DNA from 2 places in the Pseudoalteromonas sp. B131b genome. Region 1 is predicted to be linked to the other one. Evidence: predicted binding sites of a transcription regulator. Region 1 holds the regulator's gene; the other holds the start of a gene.

Region 1 (11,907 bases):
CGTGAGAGAAAGCTTCGTGAAGGTAAAAACTTTCAAAGTGATGAGCTTACGCTTGCAAACTTTTTACTTGCTTACGTTGAAGGAAAAATGAATCAGTTTGTACGTAGCGACTTTAAAGTTAAACCAAGTACTCAATTTGAAAAACAATGGCTTGAGCTACAAAAAATTTGGCTGTAATGTTTGCTAAATTAATAAATTAAATACGATAAAACGACCTACGGGTCGTTTTATCGTATATAGCTGCCATTTATCTGATCCGCTCGAATTATGAACCAAACTCGTTACAATGAAACAATGTCATAATACGAGAATCAATAATGAAAACAAAACTCACCTTATTAAGCACGGCACTCATTGCCAGCTTAACTAGCACCGGCATACACGCCAAAGAATCGCTACAATTTAAAGACGTATTTAGTTTTAAATCAGCTAAAAGCACGCAACTATCTGACAATGGCCAAGTACTCACTTTTAGTGCAACGCCGTATCGTGGAAATGCAACTGGCCAAGTTTACTCACTACAAAGCAATACACTCATCGCAGAAGTAGAACGCGGTACAAAGCCTCATATTAATAAAGCCGCTAACTGGGTCGCTTTTACACAAGTACCTACCTTACTTGAAAAAGAAACAACCAAAAAAAGACACACTTAAAAACAATCTGGTACTCGTAAACACACAATCAGGTGCTCAACAAAGCTTTGCTGATGTAAAAGATTACACGTTATCTGATGATGGTATGTGGCTTGCTTATCGTTTAAATAAAAAAGACGATGACGCAAAAGTAGAAGATAAATCCGATAGCACTAAAAACGAAGAAGACAACGCTATCACGCCCGATAAAAAAGATAAGAGCTATCCACTTGTTATCGTAAATTTATCTGATAAACGCAGCCATACAATAGAAAACGTATTTAGCTACGCAATTAACTCAGCTAACAGCCAGCTATTAGTGAGTCAAAGTTACAGCGACGGTAATAACAACCAAATAGCGTTAATTGAGCTAAGTGACTTTAATAGCAGTGCATTAATTGATGAACCGGGCGTAATCGCAAATAAAATAGCGTGGCACCCAACTGACAATATTGCAGCGTTTACATTGGGTAACTATGTAAATGATGACACCCGCCGTCGAAGCTACACTTTACAGCTATATAAAAACGAGAAGCTTGCAACTATAGATTCACCTAATAAAGCATGGACCCTAGGTAAAACAGCCACCCTTGAATGGTCAGAAAATGGCGAGCGCTTATATTTTGAAAACCATCCAAAATTAGCAGCTAAAGTAAAAGCCAAAGAATATACCGACGAAGCCTCATTGTACGACTTTGATACCATACGTGAACATAAAGGTTTAGATGTATGGCACAACAACGATGCGCAAATAAAACCGCGTGAAGAACAGCAATGGAACGAAGTTAATAAAAACCGCCATTACAGCGCGGTATATCACGTTAACTCGCAAAAAGTGGTACAGCTCAGTACCACTAATATGCCTGAGGTTGCACTAAACCCTCAGCGAGATGTATCTTTACTTGGCTCATCTAACATCCCCTACCTAGAAAAAATAATGTACGGCGGTTTTTTTGCTGATTACTTTGCAGTAAATATAAACACCGGTAAACAAACTCCCATTATTAGTAACTATCCGTTTAGACCAAGCCTTGCACCAAACGGTGAATTTGCAGCTTATTTTAACGATAGCCAAATACAGCTAAAAGATTTAAAAAATAATAAAGTAACGCCGCTTACAAAAGCGATTCAGGCAACCTTTGCAGATGATAAACACGACTACCCGTCTACTCAGCCTGGTTATGGTTTTGCTGGCTGGATGACCGATAGCAGCCAAATACTTGCTTACAGTAAATACGATATTTGGGCATTTGACGTAAAAACGCAGCAAGCTAAACGCCTAACTAATGGTAAGCAAAGCAATACGCAGTACCGTGTTATTAAGCTTGATAAAACCCAAGTGGGCTTTAAAAAAGACGATACATTACTTGTCTCTGCTATTAACTTACAAACTAAACAAAGCGAAGTTGCAAAACTCGACTTAACCACTAACACAATAACCAAAGTACTTAGTGGTAATAAACGCTTTGATGTAGTTAAAAAAGCCAAAAAAGCTGACAAGTACTTATTCACTTCGCAAACTTATAGCCAATTTCCTGATTACTACCAAACAGATTTTAGCTTTAGTGCACCAAAACAAGTGACCACTCTAAACCCACAAATTAATAATTTTGCCTGGGGCGAAAAGCCAGAACTAATAAGCTATAAAGGCTTTGATGGCGAAGACTTACAAGGCGTACTAATAAAACCAGCGGGATATAAAAAAGGCGATAAAGTACCTGTAGTTGTGTATTTTTACCGTTACATGAGCCAGCGTATGTATGACTTTCCAAAAATGGAATTAAACCATCGCCCTAATTTCCCTCTGTTTACTTCAAACGGTTATGCTGTATTTTTACCTGATATTCGTTTTGAAATAGGTCACCCGGGTAAATCGTCAACACAAACAATGATTAACGCCACTCAAAAGCTTATTGATTTAGGTATAGCTGATAAAAATAAAATTGGCTTACAAGGGCACTCATGGGCAGGTTATCAAAGTGCGTTTATGATAACCCAAACAGATATGTTCAAAGCGGTTGTATCAGGTGCACCAGTATCAAACATGACCAGTGCTTATAGCGGCATTCGATTAAAATCGGGTCTTGCTCGTCAATTCCAATACGAAACAGGGCAAAGCCGTATAGGTAAAAACTTATTTGAAGCCCCTGAACTTTATATAGAAAATTCACCTGTATTTTTTGCAGACAAAGTGAATACGCCTATTTTGATAATGTCTGGTGATAAAGATGATGCCGTACCTTGGCATGAAAGCGTCCAGTATTATTTAGCACTTCGTCGTGCAGGAAAGAACGCTACCTTCTTGCAGTACGAAGGCGAACCGCATCATTTGAAAAAGTTTCCTAATCAGGTCGATTTTTCAGTGCGTATGATGCAGTATTTTGATCATTACTTAAAAGGTAAACCTGCTGCTAAATGGATGGTGGAAGGTGAGGCCTTTATTAAAGAGTAGTACCAACCAGCATAAATCTTTGATCAATTTAACGAATTAAATTGCACTATAACGTCGTTAAAAATTTTTTATTTAAAACACTAGATACAAAAATTTTTGCCTAGTTCTAGCGTAATTTTCTTAACGTTAAATAGACCCCATATATAAGCAGATTGGTATAAGATAATTACCCTTTCAATAAAAAGCCGATATTACATAGTAATATCGGCTTTTTATTGAAAAATCACAGTTACGTGATTTTTAATTACAAAAAAACCGCGTATAAAACGCGGCTTTTAAATGCTTTTTAATTACAGACCAGCACGGTCTTTAATTACAGCAATAAGTGGTGAACCAGCATGGTTACCTTCAGCCCAAGCGATATCTGCGCCATCAGCTAATGAACTTTTTGAAAGGTTTTTAACAATGTATTCACCAGTATCTATTGCGTTGCTTGCAACTGCATGGCGTAATAAGTTATTACCATTACATTGTATTGCATCGTAGATATTACGAATTTTTACACGAGAACTTTTAAGTTTACTACGTAAACGGTTTTTATCGTCCGCTGCTATATACTCGCAAATAGATACAGCTAATTGATCTTCAGCGTTTGCAGGCGCTACATACGAAAATGAACCTACTGCAATAGCAGTAACAATAACTAGCTTTGGTAATTTAAACATGAAAAACCCTTTATGGTACTTTTTACCTATGTTGATTGGTTAATATTGTACCAACACACGTAGATTTTCGCAATAATGTTATTGAATTTTATATAAAGTTACGAATTTATAACTAGATTTGTTTTTATTATCAGGCTGCATACTTAACTCTTCTTTAAGCTCCCATTTAGCTATTTTTTGATAATCTGGGAATTGTGTATCGCCTTCTACATCTAAATCTATAAACGTTAAATATAAGCGATCTGCACGCTCTAAAAACTGCTGATAAATATTTCCACCACCAATGATCATTACTTCTTCAGCGTCAGAAACTAAATTCAATGCAGCCTCTGGTGTTGCTACCGTTTCAATTCCATCAGCTTGATACCCAAGATTACGAGTAATAATAATATTACGTCGCCCAGGCAGAGGACGTCCGATAGATTCAAAAGTTTTACGACCCATAATTACAGGCTTACCTGTAGTCACTTTTTTAAAATGCTGAAGATCTGCAGGTAAATGCCATGGCATTTTATTATCTAGGCCAATTACACGGTTATTTGCCATTGCTGCAATCATTGAAATTATCATATTAAATACCTAGTACTTTATTTTTAAACAAAGAAAAAGGAGCATAAGCTCCTTTTTATAAATTCTATTTAATTAGCGCTCGTAGACAACTTCTACGTCGTAATCATCTTCATCCCAGTCGTCCCAATCATCATCATTGCCTTTACCTTTAGTGGCTTTTTCATGATAGGTATCCCACTTGAATTCAATCTCTTCATCTTCAACCTGTACAAACTTCTCTTTAGGCATGCTATCGAGCAGTGTCATTATGTTGTGAATTAAAGGTTGAGTATTGAGTTTATTAATCGCTGAAATGTGATAAATATTTTCAGTTTCGCCCAGTTCTTCTGCAATAGCTTCACATAACGCTTTTGCTTCGTCCTCTGGTAATAAGTCTATTTTATTAAAAACTAACCAACGTGGCTTTTCAGCTAATTTAGGGCTGTATTGATGTAGCTCGTTAATAATCGAGAATGCATTATCAACAGGGTTTGAACCATCTACCGGCATTACATCAATAATGTGTAATAACACACGACAACGCTCTAAATGCTTCAAGAAGCGGATGCCTAAGCCTGCACCATCAGATGCACCTTCAATTAAGCCTGGTATGTCAGCTATTACAAATGATTTATTCGCTTCTGGACGCACTACGCCCAAATTAGGAATAAGCGTTGTAAACGGGTAATCAGCTACTTTAGGCCTTGCTGCTGATACACTACGGATAAACGTAGATTTACCTGCGTTAGGAAGCCCTAGTAAGCCTACATCCGCTAATAGTAGCAACTCTAATTTTAAATTACGTACTTCGCCTTCAGTACCCAAGGTTTTTTGACGAGGTGCTCGGTTAGTACTTGATTTAAAACGTGCATTCCCCAAGCCGTGGAAACCACCTTTTGCAACCAAAATACGTTGACCATGTTGCGTTAAATCACCAAGTCCCTCTTGGGTATCAACATCCATGATACGTGTGCCTACAGGCACCATAACAAATAAGTCATCGGCTTTTCGGCCTGTACAGTTACGGCTACGACCGTTAGTACCACGTTCAGCTCTATGGAAACGCTCAAACTGATAATCAATGAGGGTATTTAAGTTTTCATCAGCTTGTAGATAAACACTACCACCGTCTCCACCGTCACCGCCGTCTGGTCCACCATCTGGAACATATTTTTCACGACGGAAAGACACGATGCCGCTGCCACCGTCTCCAGCTTCTGCGCGAATTTCTACTTCATCTACAAACTTCATGATTACTCACTTTAGGGATTGGCTTGTTAATTTAACTATTATATACCGAAGCCAAGCTGATTGCAGGCTTGGCTTGGGTATATATTTTTTTCTTAAAACAAAAAACCCCGCAAAGGCGGGGTTTTTTAACTACCTTACTGATTACTCAGTTACGATAGTTACGTATTTACGGTTTAAAGGACCTTTCTGTTCAAACTGAACTTTACCATCTGCTTTTGCGAAGATAGTGTGGTCTTTACCGATACCTACGTTTGTACCAGGGTGGAAACGAGTTCCACGCTGACGAACAATGATGCTACCCGCTAGAACTGATTCGCCACCAAAACGCTTAACACCTAAGCGTTTGCTTTCTGAATCGCGACCGTTACGAGTACTACCAGCTGCTTTTTTATGTGCCATTTCTAAGTACCTCTAATTAAGCGCTAATGCTAGTGATTTTAACTTCAGTGAACCATTGACGATGGCCCATTTGCTTACGAGAATGCTTACGGCGTCTAAATTTAACAACCTTAATCTTCTCACCGCGACCATGTGAAACAACCTCAGCTGTTATCTTGCCACCGTTTACGAACGGTACACCGATCTCGATTTTCTCACCATCAGCAACTAAAAGTACTGAATCAAATTCTACTGCCGCACCAGTTTCAACGTCTAATTTTTCAAGACGAATCGTTTGACCTTCAGTCACACGATGCTGTTTACCACCACTTTGGAAAACCGCGTACATAATTAACTCCGTCTGTGCACCCTCAAATCGGTGCAACTAAAATATTCTTCGATAGGGCGCGAAGTTTACGCTAACGCGAAATAACTAGCAAGCCTATTTTGTAATTAAAATGAATAAAAAGTAGCTGCATTGAGAGTAATTCAATATTTCCCCCAGTTTATATTAATTGACCCTTTTGCCAAGTGCTTTTTAGCTGTTAAGCGAAATAAGTTAATGCGCTTAAATAGAGCTCTCGCTGTATAATATCTAAGCGCGACTCATATTGCATATTGGTTATCTATTAATCAGTTATCTCAACCAATTAAGCTCTTATTCAGTACTTTAATAGTGTTTTTTCAATCAATCGTCACAAAATATCGAGCTAGTGCATTTTTTGTTGTACAATCTGCGCCGTTCACACATAAAAATTGGCTCGGAGATCAATGGATATAAAAGCTATCCAGGCGTTAATCGAAAGCGATATGAATGACGTCAATCAACTTATACATGCGCAAATGCGCTCAGATGTGGCGTTAGTTAATCAGCTTGGTTTATATATAGTTAGCAGTGGCGGCAAACGTGTTCGTCCAATGCTCGCAATTTTAGCAGCCAAGGCGCTCGGTTATCAGGGTAAAGATCACATAACACTTGCAACAATTGTTGAGTTTATTCATACAGCAACGCTATTACATGATGATGTTGTAGATGAATCAAACTTACGACGTGGCACGCCTACTGCAAATGCTGAATTTGGTAATGCTGCTAGCGTATTGGTTGGTGACTTTATTTACACTCGCTCATTTCAGCTTATGGTTGGCCTTGGAAAAATGCAGGTTATGCAAGTACTTGCCGATGCAACAAACATTATTGCTGAAGGTGAAGTATTGCAGCTAATGAACTGCAATGACCCAGATACGACTGAAGCCAGCTATATGCAGGTTATTTACTCTAAAACGGCTAAATTATTTGAAGCAGCTACAGGCCTTGCTGCCATTATTACTGAGCAAGACCAAGCGACACTCGACGCATTAAACTTATACGGTATGCATTTAGGCACCGCGTTTCAGTTAGTGGATGATGTACTCGATTACAATGCGGATGCTGAGCAGCTAGGTAAAAACATTGGCGATGATTTAGCTGAAGGCAAACCAACCCTTCCGCTTATTTATGCTATGCAACATGGTAGCGAGCAGCAAACGCAACTTATTCGTGATGCAATAGAGCACAGTAATGGTATGGAGCATTTAGAAGAAATTTTAACTGCACTAAAACAAACTAATGCGCTTGAGTTTACAATGCAAAAAGCAGAGCTTGAGGCCGAAAAAGCCATTGCCTGTTTAGACTTTTTAGCTGAGTCTGACTATAAGCAAGCACTTATAAGCCTTGCCCGTATTGCGGTTGACCGCGACCACTAGTTTTAACTAGTTACACAGTGTGACATTAATTCTGAGCAATAAAAAGCCTGCAAATGCAGGCTTTTTTGTTGCTTAAACCGGCTATTACGCCATGAAATCAACACCTTCTTTAATGTCTTTTTTCAGAGTTTCAAGCATGTCATTTTTTGCTTTTGTTTCAAATGCGCTTAGTTCGCCGTAAGAAAGAATTTCTTCTACGCCGTTTTTACCTAAACGTACTGGATGTGCAAAGTACTCTGCATCGCCATTTTCAACAGCAACGTAAGCGTAATCTACAACTTCTTCACCTTGTAGGCCTTTAACTAAAGACATACAAAAACGCGCTGCAGCAGCACCCATAGATAGCGTAGCTGAACCACCGCCTGCTTTAGCATTTACAACTTCAGTACCCGCATTTTGAATACGTGGAGTAAGTGCAGCAACTTCTTCATCTGTGAAAGAAACACCTTCAACTTGAGAAAGTAGAGGCAGAATCGTTGTGCCTGAGTGACCACCAATTACTGGTACTTTTACAGTTGCTACGTCTACGCCTTTAAGTTCAGCAACAAATGCTTCTGAACGAATAACGTCAAGCGTAGTAATACCGAATACGCGTTTAGCGTCGTAAGTACCTGCTTTTTTGAATACTTCAGCAACAATTGGAACTGTGCCGTTTACTGGGTTAGTAATAATACCTACTAACGCTTTAGGACAGCTGGCAACAATGCCTTCTGCTAACGTTTTGATGATGCCAGCATTTACATTGAATAAATCAGCACGATCCATACCTGGTTTACGTGGCATACCCGCTGGGATAAGAACGATGTCAGAACCTTCAAGCGCTTTATTTAAATCGTCTGCGCCAAAGCCTGCAACTTTAACATCTGTTGGGATGTGAGAAAGGTCAACCGCAACACCTGGTACTACTGGTGCAACATCATAAAGTGATAATTCAGAGCCAGCTGGTAAGCCTGTTTTTAATAATAAAGACAACGCTTGGCCGATACCGCCTGCAGCACCTAATACAGCAACTTTCATTGGAATTCTCCGTCATTTGAGGTAGGAAATATTTGTGGCTCTTAAGATAATGAAATTAGCGACTAAAAACAAATTTATCCTGTCTATTTCAAGTATATTTTCGACCATAGTCGTAAACTTTTGTGATTTAACGCATCAAACTGGCAAGTTAACTAAACAACTGCTGCATAATTATTCATTATTGTGTAGAATTTGCAGCATAAATAACAAAAATGAATAAAGGCTATGCAACCACAAGATAAACAAGAAGCACTGGTAAAAGCATTTAAATCGCTTTTAAAAGAAGAAAACTTTGGCTCTCAAGGCGAAATAGTTGATGCGTTAAAAGAGCAAGGCTTTGACAATATAAGCCAAAGTAAAGTATCACGCATGTTAAGTAAGTTTGGCGCTGTACGCACACGTAATGCCAAACAAGAAATGGTTTACTGCTTACCTGCTGAAATGGGTGTACCTACGGCTAAAAGCCCATTACGCCAATTAGTAATCGACATTATGCACAACGAAATGATGATCATCATTCGTACCAGCCCAGGTGCGGCTCAGCTTATTGCACGTTTATTAGATTCATTAGGTAAAGCAGATGGCGTACTAGGAACTATTGCCGGCGATGACACTATTTTTATCGCCCCGGCTAAAATATCTGAAATAGACGTGACGCTTGAACGCGTTCGCATTTTATTTGATACGGTTTGATTATTAATCGTAATTAAATCTGTTTTAAAAATCCGACCGAAGGTGCAAAAAAAGCAGAACCCATATCGGCTTGAGTAAAATCAAGCCAGTGGTCGTAACAATCACCTTCGCCTAAACGGCTTTTAAGTATTTTTTCGAACGCGGTTCCTTTACATGCACATGTAATTGATAACATTCCCTGCTCATACACATCGCCATAAGGCATGCTTTGATTTAATAGTAGCGGTTGCCCGTCTTCATCTTTTAGCTCACTACGCGAAGCATGGCTGGTTTCGATCGCGGGGGTAATTAGTGTGTTATCAAGGCGCGTACGACCCATTATTTGCTCTTGCTCACTTAATGATAAATGCTGCCACACAGTTAAGTCATGCTTATAACGTTGTACATGAATATAACTTCCTTGATCTTCAAAGCTACCCGGTTTATTTATTAGTGCCGTCGCACGCTTTTTTCTACCATGAGCAGAATCGCCACCATAAATAAAGCCATTAAAGTCTCGTCCATCTAAAAAGCGAAAATTACGAACCTGCTCTACCAGCTCTACATCAGGAGCAAATAACTTTAATACTTGCAGGGCAAATAAATGGTTAACGTCTTCACGGTCAGAGCGAATTTGCACAAACAAATCACACGGTTGCACGCTCATTTGGTGATCGCTGTGATTTATATTAGGAAAGCTCTGTAATTCGCTTGGAATGTACTCCGGAAGGATATGTGGCCAATATTGCGCACCAATAGCGACCATACAAGAGAGCATTGATTCTGAAAACTGATCGCTAAATTCTTCTTCAATAGCGCTTACTTGCTTTAGTTTTACGCGTAGCGATTCATCTTGACCATCAAACACATTAAAAAATAAGTGCAAACCGTGTAAGTTTGCTTCAGCACAAATCCCTGATTGCGCTTGCGCCATTGTTATTCCTTAGTTTTATAGATAAAAACACAGCGAATAACAAATTAATTATGATTCGAAAAAGTTCACCGTGTGAGGTTTTATTTTTATTATAACCTGTTCATTTTTTTCAAATGATTGGTCATATTGTGCAGCAACTTCAACTTCTTGCTCAGCAATAACGACTGTGTAAACATACGCTGAACCAATAAAGCGACTACTTAATATTGTAGCTCGTTCACAGTGCCTGTCACATAGATTATCACTTACCAATTCAATCTGGTGAGGACGAACATATATTTTACCTACACTCGCTCTATGCTCATGTCCAATATATGATTTAACTAAGCCGAACGGTGTATTATATTCAGTTGTCGTTAATACTTCTGCCTCTAAGTATATGCCTTGACCCAGAAACTCTGCAACCTCCTTTGAGCTTGGGGCTGCAAAAAGCTGTTCTGGCGTGCCTTGTTGCGCAATTTTACCGCGATGCATAATGGCAAGTGTATCGGAAAAGGCAAATGCCTCTTCTTTTGAGTGCGTAACAAATACAGCAGAGACTTGTGTTGCCTTAATAATTCGACGTATATCGGCGATTAGCTCAAAGCGTACTTGTGTATCAATGTTTGAAAAAGGCTCATCAAGCAATAACAAACTAGGTTTATAAGCTAATGCGCGAGCAATCGCTACGCGTTGCTGCTGACCACCCGATAACTGATGAGGAAATCTATCGGCACAGCCAATTAAATGAACAAGCTTAAGCATTTCATCAACACGATGCTGCTTTTGGGCTTTACTCATTTTACTAAGCCCAAATGCGATATTATTTGCCACCGTTAAATGCGGAAACAATGCATAGTCTTGAAACATCATGCCGATGTTACGATGCTCAGGTGAGACAAATGATTGCTCATTACTCACTAATTTACCGTCTATAAAAATAGACCCTTGCTTGGCTTCAATTAAACCTGCAATGGCTTTTAATGTGGTTGTTTTACCGCAACCACTTGCACCGAGCAGACAAACAATTTCATCTTTGCCCACTGTTAAATCTAAATCGTGAATAACCTTTGTGCCGTTATAGTGATAGCTCACGCCTTGTAAAATTAAACTACTCATTTAACTACGTTGCTCCATAGAACGATTAATAAGATACAAAGGAATAAACCCGACAATAACAATAAATAATGCCGAAATTGAAGCAAGCTCTAACTGCTCGTCACTCACATACTGAAATACATGAGTTGCTAAGCTTTCAAAATTAAACGGTCTGAGCAATAACGCCGCAGGTAGCTCTTTCATGCACTCAATAAACACCAGTAATGCCGCCGTAAGTAGTCCACGGCGTAATAAAGGTAGATGTATTAAACGCAATGTTTGCCCTTGGCTTTTACCCATTGATTGACTTGCCATATCGAGTGATGGGCTAATGCGTAAAAACTCGATTCTATCGCTCCGTGTGCGATGGCATAAAACCTAACAATGTAAGCAATAATAATAGTAAGAATACTGCCTGTAAGCAGTAAACCTATATCTAAATTATATGGTTCGAGCGCTTCATTGATGGTGTTTTCTAATAATGTAAGTGGTAATAAAACAGCAATAGCGAGCACTGTACCAGGCAATGCATAGCCC
Region 2 (11,907 bases), 1.4 Mb from region 1:
TCAACAACTTTTAAAGTTACGAGTTCTGATTTATCTGGTGCTTGCTCTGGAGAATTAGTCCATGTCCATACTTGCTCAGTTGGTTGACACCATGGGTCTTCAAGCTCGCCACCTTCGTGTGAAATATGCCATGCGTTAGCATCACGGCTGTAAATTTTTGTCGCTGATGCTGAGCACGGAATGTCACGCTCCGCCAAGTAATCAAGTAATGACTCACGGCTCGATAAGTCCCACTCACGCCATGGCGCAATTACTTTTAAATCAGGTGCGAGTGCTGCAAAGCATGATTCAAAACGAACTTGGTCATTACCTTTACCAGTACAACCATGAGAAAGTGCATCGGCACCTACTTTACGCGCTATTTCAACTTGCGCTTTAGCTATAATTGGGCGCGCCATAGAGGTACCTAATAAATAAGTGCCTTCATAAATTGAGCCCGTTTTAAGTGTTGGGTAAATGTAATCACTTACCATTTCATCTTTTAAGTCAACTACATAACATTCAGATGCACCAGAGGCAATTGCTTTAGCTTCTACGCCTTCAAGTTCTTCTGCGCCTTGACCTACATCTGCAACAAACGCGATTACTTCACAGCCGTAGTTTTCTTTTAACCATGGCACGATAGCCGACGTATCAAGACCACCTGAATAGGCTAAAACGACTTTTTTAATTGAACTCATAGGTGTTCCTTAACAAAATTTGGATTTAATAATGTAACTAGCAGAGCATTTTGCGCGTGCATACGATTCTCTGCTTGTTGAATAATTTTAGATGCTGGACCATCCATTACCTCTGAGGTAATTTCAAATTCACGGTGCGCCGGTTGGCAGTGTAATACCGTCGTAGCACCGGTTTGATCTAGCAATGCCTGATTTAGCTGATATGGCATATACTTGGCTTTAACTTGCTCAATTGGTGTTGTATTACCCATTGATACCCAAGTATCTGCGTAAACAACATTTGCGCCAACAGCAGCTTCAACGCGATCACTCACCATAACTGATGCACCGTTCATTGCTGCAATCTGCTCTGCTTTTTTAAGTATTTGTGAATCTGGTGAGCACCCTTTTGGTGTTACAGCTACAAAATCTGTACCTAGTGTAGCTGCTAACAACATCAATGAATGAGTTACGTTATTACCTTCACCTAAGTAAGCAACTTTAAGCTCACTTACATCGCCATGTACTTCTTGAAGCGTTAAAAAATCAGCGAGTGCTTGGCACGGGTGGTACAAATCACACAAACTATTAACCACCGGTACCGATGAATATTCACCTAATGTAGTTAACGTACTGTGTTGATTAACACGCGCTACAATCCCGTCAGCCCATGTTGAAATATTAAGAGCGAAATCTTTAATTGATTCGCGTGCACCCATAGCGCCATTTTGCTGATCTAAATAAACCGCGTGACCGCCCAGGCGATTAATACCTATATCAAATGATAAACGCGTACGTAAACTTTGTTTTTCAAATAACGTTACAACCGATTTACCAGCTAATACTTGGCTGTATTTCTCTGGTTTTACTTTAATGTCTTGCGCTAACTTTAATAAATTAAGTGCGCCTTCTTGGTCTAATTCTAAACCGGTTAAAAAATTCTTAAACATAATAAACCTATGGTGTAATTTTAGTTCCGACATGCTTGCCTTCAAGCAAGTCAGTTAAATTTTCTGGCTTTTGCCAGCTGGAAATATACACACCGCGTCGTAAATGTTGGGCAGCGTGAAGGCTGGTCTTAACTTTGACCTCCATCCCGCCCACAATTACTCCTTCATCTATTAAAGTATCAATGTGTTTTGTGTCAAGTTGATGTAAGGGCTGCTTATTTGCGTCAAGCACCGCTTCTACATCAGTCATAAAAATAAGTTCTGCGTTTAAATTACTAGCAATAGCCGCTGCAGCTTCATCAGCATTTACGTTATACCAAAGGCCTTGCTCATCAAAACCGATAGAGCTAACGATCGGTAGCCTGCCAATTTTAAGTAAATCGTTAATAATAGAATCATCGTTACTTGTGCATTTACCTACTAAACAAAGTGCTTTTAACTTTTGAGTAGCAGTAACACCCGATTCATACAAACTTAACCCAACCGGTTTATGCCCTGCACTAATAGCCTGAGTCATTAATTGTTTATTGGCACAACCTGCTAGTGCACCTACGATGTAAGGCATTTGCTCTGCAGGGCTGATACGCAAACCTTGGTGCTTGGCACTGGCAAAACCAGCTTCTTTTAGCCAAGTATCAACAAGTGCACCGCCACCGTGTACAATTACAAACTGAGCATTTTGTTGCTCATTAAGTACATCAAACAATGCTTTAGCCGCGTTTTCTGTATTAAGTACAGCACCACCTAGTTTAATAACCCACGTTTTTTTACTCATTTAAAACGTTCCTTTTAAGCCCGTGGTATGCTCTAAATTCATTGATAGATTAATACACTGTAAAGCTTGACCTGCAGCGCCTTTTAATAAATTATCTATTGCTGCAATAACAATTAATTGCGATCCTTGCTGCTGCCAACCAATATCAACATAAGGTTGCTTAGCTACACCTTTTATTGATGGGATTTTATCGCCTAATAAACGAATAAGTGGCTCATCGGCAAGTACCTGATACGCTTGTGTTACTTGCTCACTTGTTACCTCAGGCTTTAACTGCACATAAATAGTTTCTAAAATACCACGAGGAAAATTGCCTAAGTGCGGCGTAAATAAGACTTGGTGACCAAGATGTTGCTCAATTTCAGGACCGTGGCGATGATTAAATAAACCATAGGGAGTAAGCGAAACCTCGCAAAAATGCGTGCCAACACTTGCTTTACGTCCAGCACCGGTAACTCCCGATACCGCATTAATAATAATACTCTGTTCGCTTAATAAACCGGCTTGTTGCAAAGGCTTTAATGCATTTAGTGCGGCCGTTGGGTAGCATCCAGCAACAGCGACTAACTGTGCATTGGCAATAGCTTCACCATTCCACTCAGCTAAACCATAAGCAGCTTTATTTAATAGCTCAGGATGTTGGTGCTCAAAACCATAATATGTAACGTAATCATCATTGCTTGCAAGGCGATAGCCACCAGATAAATCAAATACCTTTTTACCCATTGCTAAAAAACGCGGTGCTAAATCAACACTCACTTTATGGTCTGTACATAAGCACACATAGTCAGCACTAGTTTGAATGTCATCAAAAGCTGATTCACCAAGAGGGAGTAATGGTAAGTCGAGCAAGCCTAGATGTTCAGGATATAAATCACTTAGCAATTTATTTTTATCTAAGCTACCTTCTGATACATAACAACCCGCTAAAGTTAAGTTTGGGTGTTTAGCAACTAAACTTGCTAACTCTGCGCCGCTGTAACCGCTTGCGCCAATAATCACTACATTCATTTGTTACTCGTTATCTTAAAATTAGTTGTTACTTGTCTATCTTGTTCGCTTAAACTAGCCTTGGCGCTAATTTAGCCTTTTATTAATGAATTTTGATTATCGTCGCATTGTTTCCATAACGTTACTTTAATATATTTATGCTTAAAAAGTGAATTGATATTCATCATAAATACTTTTATATTGTTATGCAATTAAATTGAATACTTATTTTGGATTTTTTATGCCTTTGCCATCGTTTATTTCTATGTATCAACAATTGATTGCAGCTCCGTCTATCAGTGCAATTGAAGATAGTCAGTGTATGAGTAATAAAAGCGTAATTGAACTACTTGCGAGGTGGTGCGAAACACTTGGCTTTACATGTGAAATCATTGAATTAGAAGGAGGTAAAGGTCGCTATAACTTATTAGCTAAACGTGGCAAAGGAGATGGTGGATTAATGCTCGCGGGCCACACCGATACTGTCCCGTTTGATGATAGTCGCTGGAATCATAATCCGTTTAAACTTACCGAACTCGACAATAAATTATATGGGCTCGGTAGCATTGATATGAAAGGTTTTTTTGCGTTTGTATTACAAGCAATTAGTGAACTTGATGAAAAGCAGCAAACCCAGCCTATCTTAATACTCGCCACTGCCGACGAAGAAACCACAATGGCAGGTGCACAGCAAATATGTAAGCACCCAAATTTAAAACCTGCGCGATGTATAATTGGTGAACCTACTGATATGACACCGGTATTTACACATAAAGGACATATGAGTACAGCGATTAGAGTAATTGGACGCTCAGGTCATAGCTCTGATCCCGAACGTGGTCTCAACGCCATAGAAATCATGCATAAAGTGACTTCAAAATTATTGTTCTTAAAAGAGCAGTTAAAGCATAAGTATTCATTAAGCCACTTTGAAATACCTTACCCAACATTAAATTTTGGTAATATTCATGGCGGCGACAACGCTAACCGAATTTGTGCTTGCTGCGAAATGCATATAGATATGCGCCCATTACCAGGTTTGAGTGTAAAAGAGTTACAAGCATTAATACTTGATGCAACGAAAGAGATAAATCAACAATACCCCAATGCGGTCAGCGTAATTGATTTACACGAGCCAATACCAGCCTTTACTGGCAACACCGACAGTGCTTTAGTGATATTAGCTGAAAAAATAGCAGGGCAAAAAGCAATAGCTGTTAATTACTGTACTGAAGCACCTTTTATTCAGCAATTAGGGTGTGAAACAATCGTTATGGGGCCGGGCTCAATAAATCAAGCCCATCAGCCTGATGAGTTTTTAGCAATGGAAAAAATAAAACCGTCACAAAAAATTATCAGTAACATTATTAAAGCCAGCTGTTTTAATATCAATTAACTTAATTAAGTGCCCTATTTTGAGATAAAAAAATCTTATCGATTACAACAGAAAATAATTATTTAGAGCAACTAGATACAAAAATTTTTGCCTAGTTCTAGCGTAATTTCCTTAACGTTAAATAGACCCTATATTTAAGCAGATTGGTATTACTCCTGTGTTCATACAGTTGTAAATAAGAAATTAGCGTTAGGTTTAATCCCTCAAGTTTATTAAGTAACCAAGTAAAAAAAGACGCAATTAAGCGTCTTCTTGTTTTAAATTACACCCTATTAGCTACATATACTTACTGAGGTACTTTTTAAATACAGGATCTGTTTTAGCTAGTTCTTTTTGCTCGGCTAAAATATCTTTTAAAATAGCGCCTGATGTAAGTGGGTTTGCAAGGACCACTCTAAATACAACAGTAGGTTGATTATCGTATTTAGATGGCGTTAGGCGTGTACGTGATACAAACGAGCGACCAGACTCCCGCTGACGCTTTTGCATACTCGCAGTAAAACGATTAAGTGATGCAAAAATGTCTAAACGTGTTGTTGCATCAGCATCTTTTATTGCCTGCTTAATCTGTTTAGGTACATAACGATACGTTAGTAAACACAGCTCCGGCTCTGAAATAAGTTCGAAATCTTCATCTGCTTTAATTAAACCAGCAAAATAATGTGCTTTTTTTATACTACGATCGATTAACATCTCGTAGCCTTTACGACCAATAACACGTAAGCAAGCATGTACTAACATCGCCATACCTGGGCGACTACCTTCAAGCGTGTGACTACCTAAGTCTTTTGAACCTTTACGTAATATATACTCAGCATGGTGCTCTATTGCATCAGTTGCAGCAGGATCTTTAAATAAAACTAAACCAGCGCCCATGGGTACATACATTTGTTTGTGTGCATCAATGGTAATTGAATCTGCTCGCTCAATTCCTTTTAATAAAGGACGATGCGTGTTTGATAAAAGCGTCGCTCCTCCCCATGCAGCATCTACATGAAAATGGCAGTTAATATCTTGTGCCAAATCAGCCATTTCGTCCAGTGGGTCAATATTACCGGTTTCGGTTGTCCCCGCGACCCCAATAATGGCCATTACTTTAATGCCTTGCGCTTCAAGCTCACGTGCTTTTTCGCGCATCGCTATTACATCGACTTTATTATTTTCGCAGGTTTTAATACCAATTAAGTTATCGCGACCAATGCCGAGTAAATCAACCGATTTACCTAATGAATAATGTCCACGTTCTGATATTAATACCGCTAAACCTTTATAGCCATAATGCAGCATACCGGCAATTAAGCCTTGTGCGCCTATACCTCTAAAATCGCCATCCGGTTTTAATAAACGGTTTCGCGCAATCCAAAGCGCAGTAATATTAGCAACCGTACCACCAGAGCAAAATGCACCTAATGAGGTTTTAGCACTGTGCATCCATTTAGAATAAAATGAATCTTCTTGCCCATAAGCTAGATGATGCATCATCCCAAGTACTTGACGTTCAAGAGGCGTAAACGCTTTAGATGTTTCTATTTTTACTAGATTTTGATTTAGCCCTACCATCAGTTTTGACAGCGGTAATAAAAAATGCGGCAAAGCAGAGGTCATGTGACCAATAAAGCTAGGCGCAGCTGTATGCACAGAATGCGCAACAAGTTGCTCCATAATGTCTTGGGCATAAGCAGATACAAACGTTGGATCTTCTGGGATCACTGCCGATTGAAAGTCTTTTTCTATTTCATGTAATGGTTTTTCAATTGCCGCAATATTTTCGTTTAAGAAACCTGCTAAATTACTCGAAATTTCAAGCTCGATTTTGCTTAAAGTTGAGTCTGGCGCTTCAGGTACAGTAAATATACGCTTAAGGCTTTCTTTAGAGGCGACGGCACAACGCTTTTGATCCATCTCAATACCTAGTGTGTGTGTAGCTAAAACACGTGTTTGTCTATGAAACACGCCAAACTAAGGCGTTATTTTAAGTAACAGTGTTTTTAATTAATTGCGCTAACTTTACTGCAATATAACTAAAATGTCTCGCTTAAAGCCATAAAAGCAGACAAAGACATGACAAAAAAGTGATAATTTAATTAATATTTAAGCCTTGCCAATAAATAAGAATTAATTATTGGGCATTTATATATTTTGCGTATAATAAAAAAATAACAAAAAAGGGACGCACATGCTAAAAGGAAGAGTAAGGGTAAGTTGGTCAGGGCGCGAGCATACTTTGTTAAAATTGTTAACCAAAAAGAAGTTCTTCTCTAAAAGCATCATCATAACAAGCTCTTACACACTTACTTCTTATTGACCCCTTGCTTTTCGTATGCTGCTTTATCATGTTCCTAACGACGCGTCTAAATAGTGCCATATGTTGCGCACTTAATGGCTCATGTATTTGACAGGCATCTTCTTTAAATACGACATCTAGTATCCAGTGTTGCTGATTTTCTATCAGCCAATGTTGTCTTATTGCTTTATTTATCAATATATTGTCTGTCAACGATGTTAGGTAGTAATGTGTGTCAATACTCGTTCTATTACCCTTCGTTCGCTCTCGTTGCACCGCAACGATTGTCCTAACTGATGGCCAGCTCTCTTTAATTTCACTCGGTAATAAACGCGCATCAAGACAATCTATCGTGTGTACTTCTTTTCGCCCATGCCCTTCATCTTGTGTTACATGACTAAGTATCTCTGAGTTTTCAGATTCATACTGGTGTGTAAATGCATCTTGAATCGCGCTATAAAGTTTCTTTTGATTACCCTTTGCTTGCACTAGATAATCTGCATGTCTGCTAATTAGCTGTTTTAGCGTTTCTTTTTGGCAGTGCAAAGCATCAAGTGTAATGACGGTGTTATTGATATCGAGTATTTTCAATAAATCCCGAACTGCCGGTATTTCATTCGTCTTACTGCCAACTGTTTGGTGGAATAATGTGAGACCTGCTTCACAATCAAATGCTGAGACGAGATGTAATTTATCAGCAATGTGTTTACTTGCTCCGCGAATAGTTTTGCCATCGAAGGCAATGACAGGATGCGCTGACTTAACGCGGTTTTGATTGACCCAGCTATACATCGCGAGTAGTAATGAGTCAGTATCAACGGTTCTAAAAATCCGAGCAATACTATGTCGAGTGGGTATGCCATTTTTGAAAGAACGAAATCCTCTTAACCAATTAAGCTTACTTTCGCCATATATTTCAATATCTTGCCAGTTTTCACACCCTGATGTAACGGCAGTAATAATAAGAAAAAGCACATCAACTAAGTTATGGTGCTGATTTATATGTGAACGATTATCTTTGACGAGTTCTAAATGTGAGAAGAGTGACATAATAAGTTTAAGGTGATGAAATTTATGGTATTAGATCATAAAATTTGTTTATTTACAAAGTGTGATCCCGCCCTGGTAAGTTGGTTAATGGCGGGTTTTAGCCTATTTTTAATCAGTTTACTTACCTACGTTTATTATACTTACCAAACAACACGCGCAGATATAATGCACTCTGTTGATACGCGCTTACTTAACGCAGCCACCAGTGTTAAGCATATACTCGGCGATACGTACCTAAATAAAGTTAATCAGGGAAAAACGATTAGTTTTTCTGATTATCAAAAAAGAGTAAGCAACTTTCTGATTTTGCCCAAGCACTCAACATTGCTTATGTATACGCGATGGTACTTCAAGATAACAAAGTCTACTTTAGTGCATCGAGTTATACAAAAGAAGACCAAAGCAATGGCAAAGTAACCCAGTTTTTAGATCTTTACCCTGAAGCCACTAAGGCGAACATTAGTGCTTTTTATTCGACAGAGCCTGTATTTGAAATATCAGCAGATCAATGGGGACATTTTAAAACTATTTTTATCCCTTATGTTGATAACACTAATGGTAAAACCTACATAACAGGTGCTGATATCACCATTTATGATTTAAACCAAAAACTTAAAGAAAGTGTATCAAAAGCGGCCGCTATGGCGAGCTTCTTTTTCTTTATCGCTATACTTGTTGCAACTATTTATATTTACTTACTCAAACGATCTTTAGCAACAGACTCCAGTACGGGCTTTGCAAATCATATAGCGCTTGAATACTTCCTAAAGCAAAGTAATGCGCACCATATGCAATTAGCTGTTATTTGGATTAACGAAATTGAAGACATAAATAGCTTTTATGGCACTGAAGTGGGCGATAAAGTAATGAAGAACTTGCTCATGCATTTTAAAAGTCGCTGCTCTGCTCGTTGTCATATTTATCGCTTAGCGACCAATAAACTGGTATTACTTGCACCAAAAGAAATTCCGTACGATGAGTTTAACGACTTAATCGAAACCTACAACTTTAATACCCCACTATTAACCGACCCGTTTATTTATATTACGTTGTGTGCCGGTATAGCCAGCGGTAACAAATCTTTGTTATTAGAAAATGCCCATATTGCGGCACTGCAAGCCAAACAAGGTCGCCATACTGTTGTTAATTACTCAAAAGCACTTCACGATGTAAAAGTGCAATATCAATACAATGTAGAAATGGCTAAAGAGGTTCGTGAAGCATTTGATAACAACCGTATTGTCCCTTACTTTCAACCTATTATTGATATAAACACTAAACGCGTAGTGCAGTATGAATGTTTAGCGCGCATGGTTACAGCAAGTGGTGAAATACTCAAGCCAGAGGCTTTTTTAAATGTAGTTACCCGTTCAAGAATGGATGGCTTGTTGACCCGTACTATATTCTCACAATGTATTAGCCGTTTTAGAAAAACAGATATTTGCTGGAGCTTAAATATAACCGCGCAAGATATGCTTGATCCTAGTTTGAGCGAATTTATAGCCGACGAATTAAAACGTTATCCACACCCGAGTAACATCACCTTAGAATTATTAGAAACACAAGCTATAGCTAATTTTTCAGAGGTAAAAGCATTCATAGGAATGGTTAAAACAAAGGGTGTAAAAGTAATCATTGATGATTTTGGCAGTGGTTATTCAAATATTTCTAACGTACTAAAACTTGAAGTCGATGGTATTAAGTTAGATGGGGCCTTAATAAAACAAATTGTTAACGATAAAGATATCTATTTGTTTATTGAACACATAGCAAGCTTTGCAAACCAACTTGGCTTACAACTCACAGCCGGTTCAGTAGAAAATGCAACCATAGTGACCGCACTGAAAAAAGCGAATGTGACGCTGATGCAAGGTATTTATTTTGCTCCCCCAGCGCCACATGTTAATTCTCAAAGTAATGAAGAATTAATGAGCTAAATTGGTCATCACATTAGGTTAAATTAATAATGAGTCGGTGGCTTTGCTGGCCACTGGCCCAATATTTGCGTTCAAAAGGCGTAATTGCATCGTCTGACTCATAAAGCGTTACATCGCAAGGGTTGCCTGTTAATTCAAGTGCCCTAGCAAACTCCTTAACGTAAATATCCCAATTGCTGCGCACTTCTAATTGACCACCTAACTTAACAATAAATGGAAAAATAGCCGCGCCATGCCACCGTCTACGAATATGCTTAGACTTAGGCCATGGATTTGGATACAACAAGTAATGGTGCGTAGGTTGCCAATTAGCAGCAACCGCTAAACGCCAAAAATCATTTAAATCAGCTTGAACTAAAATATATTGCCCGCTGTCGGTTTGCTTGTACTCAACATCGTGCTTATCTAATCGGTGTGATGACTTATCAATACCAATGACAAGTGCATCAGGATGGCGCTTAGCTAAGTTAGCTGAGCTTTCACCCACGCCACAGCACGAGTCTAAAATAAGCGGGCCATTAAAGGCCTGTACTTTAGCGTTTACTTCATCAAATGCGGCCTGAGTATGCGCTGCAATCGGTTTTTTAAACTCAGCCTCTAAGTGCTTATTTACTATTTCATCAAGCTTTTCGTGAATACCCGCTTGATTAGATACAATACTACGTGAATTTGCATCACTCATTAGTGTCTTAGCCCCACACCTTTTTTAATTAATGTAAGCGCTAATGTAAATAACGCTGTTATAAATACTAAAATAACCCCAAGCGCCACGCTTAAATCGACATCCGACACGCCTAAAAAGCCATAACGAAATGCGTTAACCATGTAAATTATAGGATTGATTTGTGATACATTTTGCCAAAATTCAGGCAATAACGATATAGAATAAAACACCCCTCCTAAGTAGGTTAATGGCGTTAGTATGAAGGTGGGGATAATGCTTATATCGTCAAAGCTATTTGCATAAATTGCATTAATTAAACCACCTAAAGCAAATACAGCCGAGGTTAAAATAACGGTCGCCATAATTACAAAAATATTATGAATTTGAATATCAACAAATAACAACGACACACAGGTAACTATAAAGCCCACCATAATACCGCGCGTCATACCACCGCCCATATAACCAAGCACGATAATGTAGTTAGGCACAGGTGCAACTAAAAGCTCTTCAATGCTTTTTTGAAACTTTGTTGAATAAAAACTAGAGGCTACATTGGAATAGGAATTAGTAATAACCGACATCATTATAAGACCAGGTACAATAAACTCCATATAACTAAAGCCGCCCATATCACCAATACGTGAACCAATTAAGTTACCAAAAATAACAAAATATAAGCTCATCGTAATTGCTGGCGGCACTAAGGTTTGTACCCAGATACGTAAAAAACGAATACACTCTTTAATCCATAAACTCTTTAAGGCTACGCCATATTTAAACATTTATTCGCCCCGCCCTTGCTCTAGTAATCCTACAAATAACTCTTCTAGTCTGTTTGCTTTATTTCGCATACTCAATACTGTATTTCCTTGGGTTGTTAATGCGCTAAATACCGCATTTAAGCCCTGTGATTTAGCGACTTCTACTTCAACAGTATGATCGTCCGTCATCGTAAACTTATAACCTTCAAGCGTGACAGGGTTTGCTGGCATTTTTAAATCTAAAATAAAGGTTTCTTTATCAAGTTTTGCAAGCAGTGCTTTAATGGTGGTGTTTTCAACAATTCGACCAGAATCAATAATCGCTATGTTTTTACACAGTAACTCAGCTTCTTCAAGGTAGTGTGTGGTTAAAATAATAGTAACGCCTTGCTCATTTATTTGGCGTAAAAAATCCCACATTGAACGACGAAGTTCTAT

What was found. The regulator ArgR, encoded in region 1, controls arginine synthesis, uptake and breakdown. The targets are predictions, from matches to a motif close to ANTGAATANNTATTCANT.
Region 2: argC (N-acetyl-gamma-glutamyl-phosphate reductase) is a predicted target of ArgR. The motif match lies at 3,543-3,560, and genes of this name have one in related genera.

What each region holds. Positions count from the first base shown of each region.
Region 1 covers NZ_JARLUZ010000001.1:407,698-419,604, forward strand. The annotation lists gene slmA (nucleoid occlusion factor SlmA) at 1-177, shown strand, start outside; partial or broken gene P4S65_RS02010 (prolyl oligopeptidase family serine peptidase) at 318-3,084, shown strand; gene P4S65_RS02015 (DUF3718 domain-containing protein) at 3,375-3,749, opposite strand; gene folA (type 3 dihydrofolate reductase) at 3,828-4,319, opposite strand; gene cgtA (Obg family GTPase CgtA) at 4,392-5,549, opposite strand; gene rpmA (50S ribosomal protein L27) at 5,691-5,948, opposite strand; gene rplU (50S ribosomal protein L21) at 5,965-6,276, opposite strand; gene ispB (octaprenyl diphosphate synthase) at 6,699-7,670, shown strand; gene mdh (malate dehydrogenase) at 7,755-8,687, opposite strand; gene argR (transcriptional regulator ArgR) at 8,913-9,380, shown strand; gene P4S65_RS02055 (Dyp-type peroxidase) at 9,394-10,293, opposite strand; gene P4S65_RS02060 (ABC transporter ATP-binding protein) at 10,342-11,391, opposite strand; partial or broken gene P4S65_RS02065 (ABC transporter permease) at 11,392-11,907, opposite strand, start outside.
Region 2 covers NZ_JARLUZ010000001.1:1,823,498-1,835,404, reverse strand. The annotation lists gene P4S65_RS08320 (argininosuccinate synthase) at 1-680, opposite strand, end outside; gene P4S65_RS08315 (ornithine carbamoyltransferase) at 677-1,609, opposite strand; gene argB (acetylglutamate kinase) at 1,617-2,384, opposite strand; gene argC (N-acetyl-gamma-glutamyl-phosphate reductase) at 2,385-3,395, opposite strand; gene argE (acetylornithine deacetylase) at 3,616-4,770, shown strand; gene panP (pyridoxal-dependent aspartate 1-decarboxylase PanP) at 5,047-6,672, opposite strand; gene P4S65_RS08290 (ISAs1-like element ISPsesp1 family transposase) at 7,007-8,104, opposite strand; partial or broken gene P4S65_RS08285 (bifunctional diguanylate cyclase/phosphodiesterase) at 8,192-10,041, shown strand; gene trmB (tRNA (guanine(46)-N(7))-methyltransferase TrmB) at 10,055-10,723, opposite strand; gene P4S65_RS08275 (ABC transporter permease) at 10,723-11,490, opposite strand; gene P4S65_RS08270 (ABC transporter ATP-binding protein) at 11,491-11,907, opposite strand, start outside.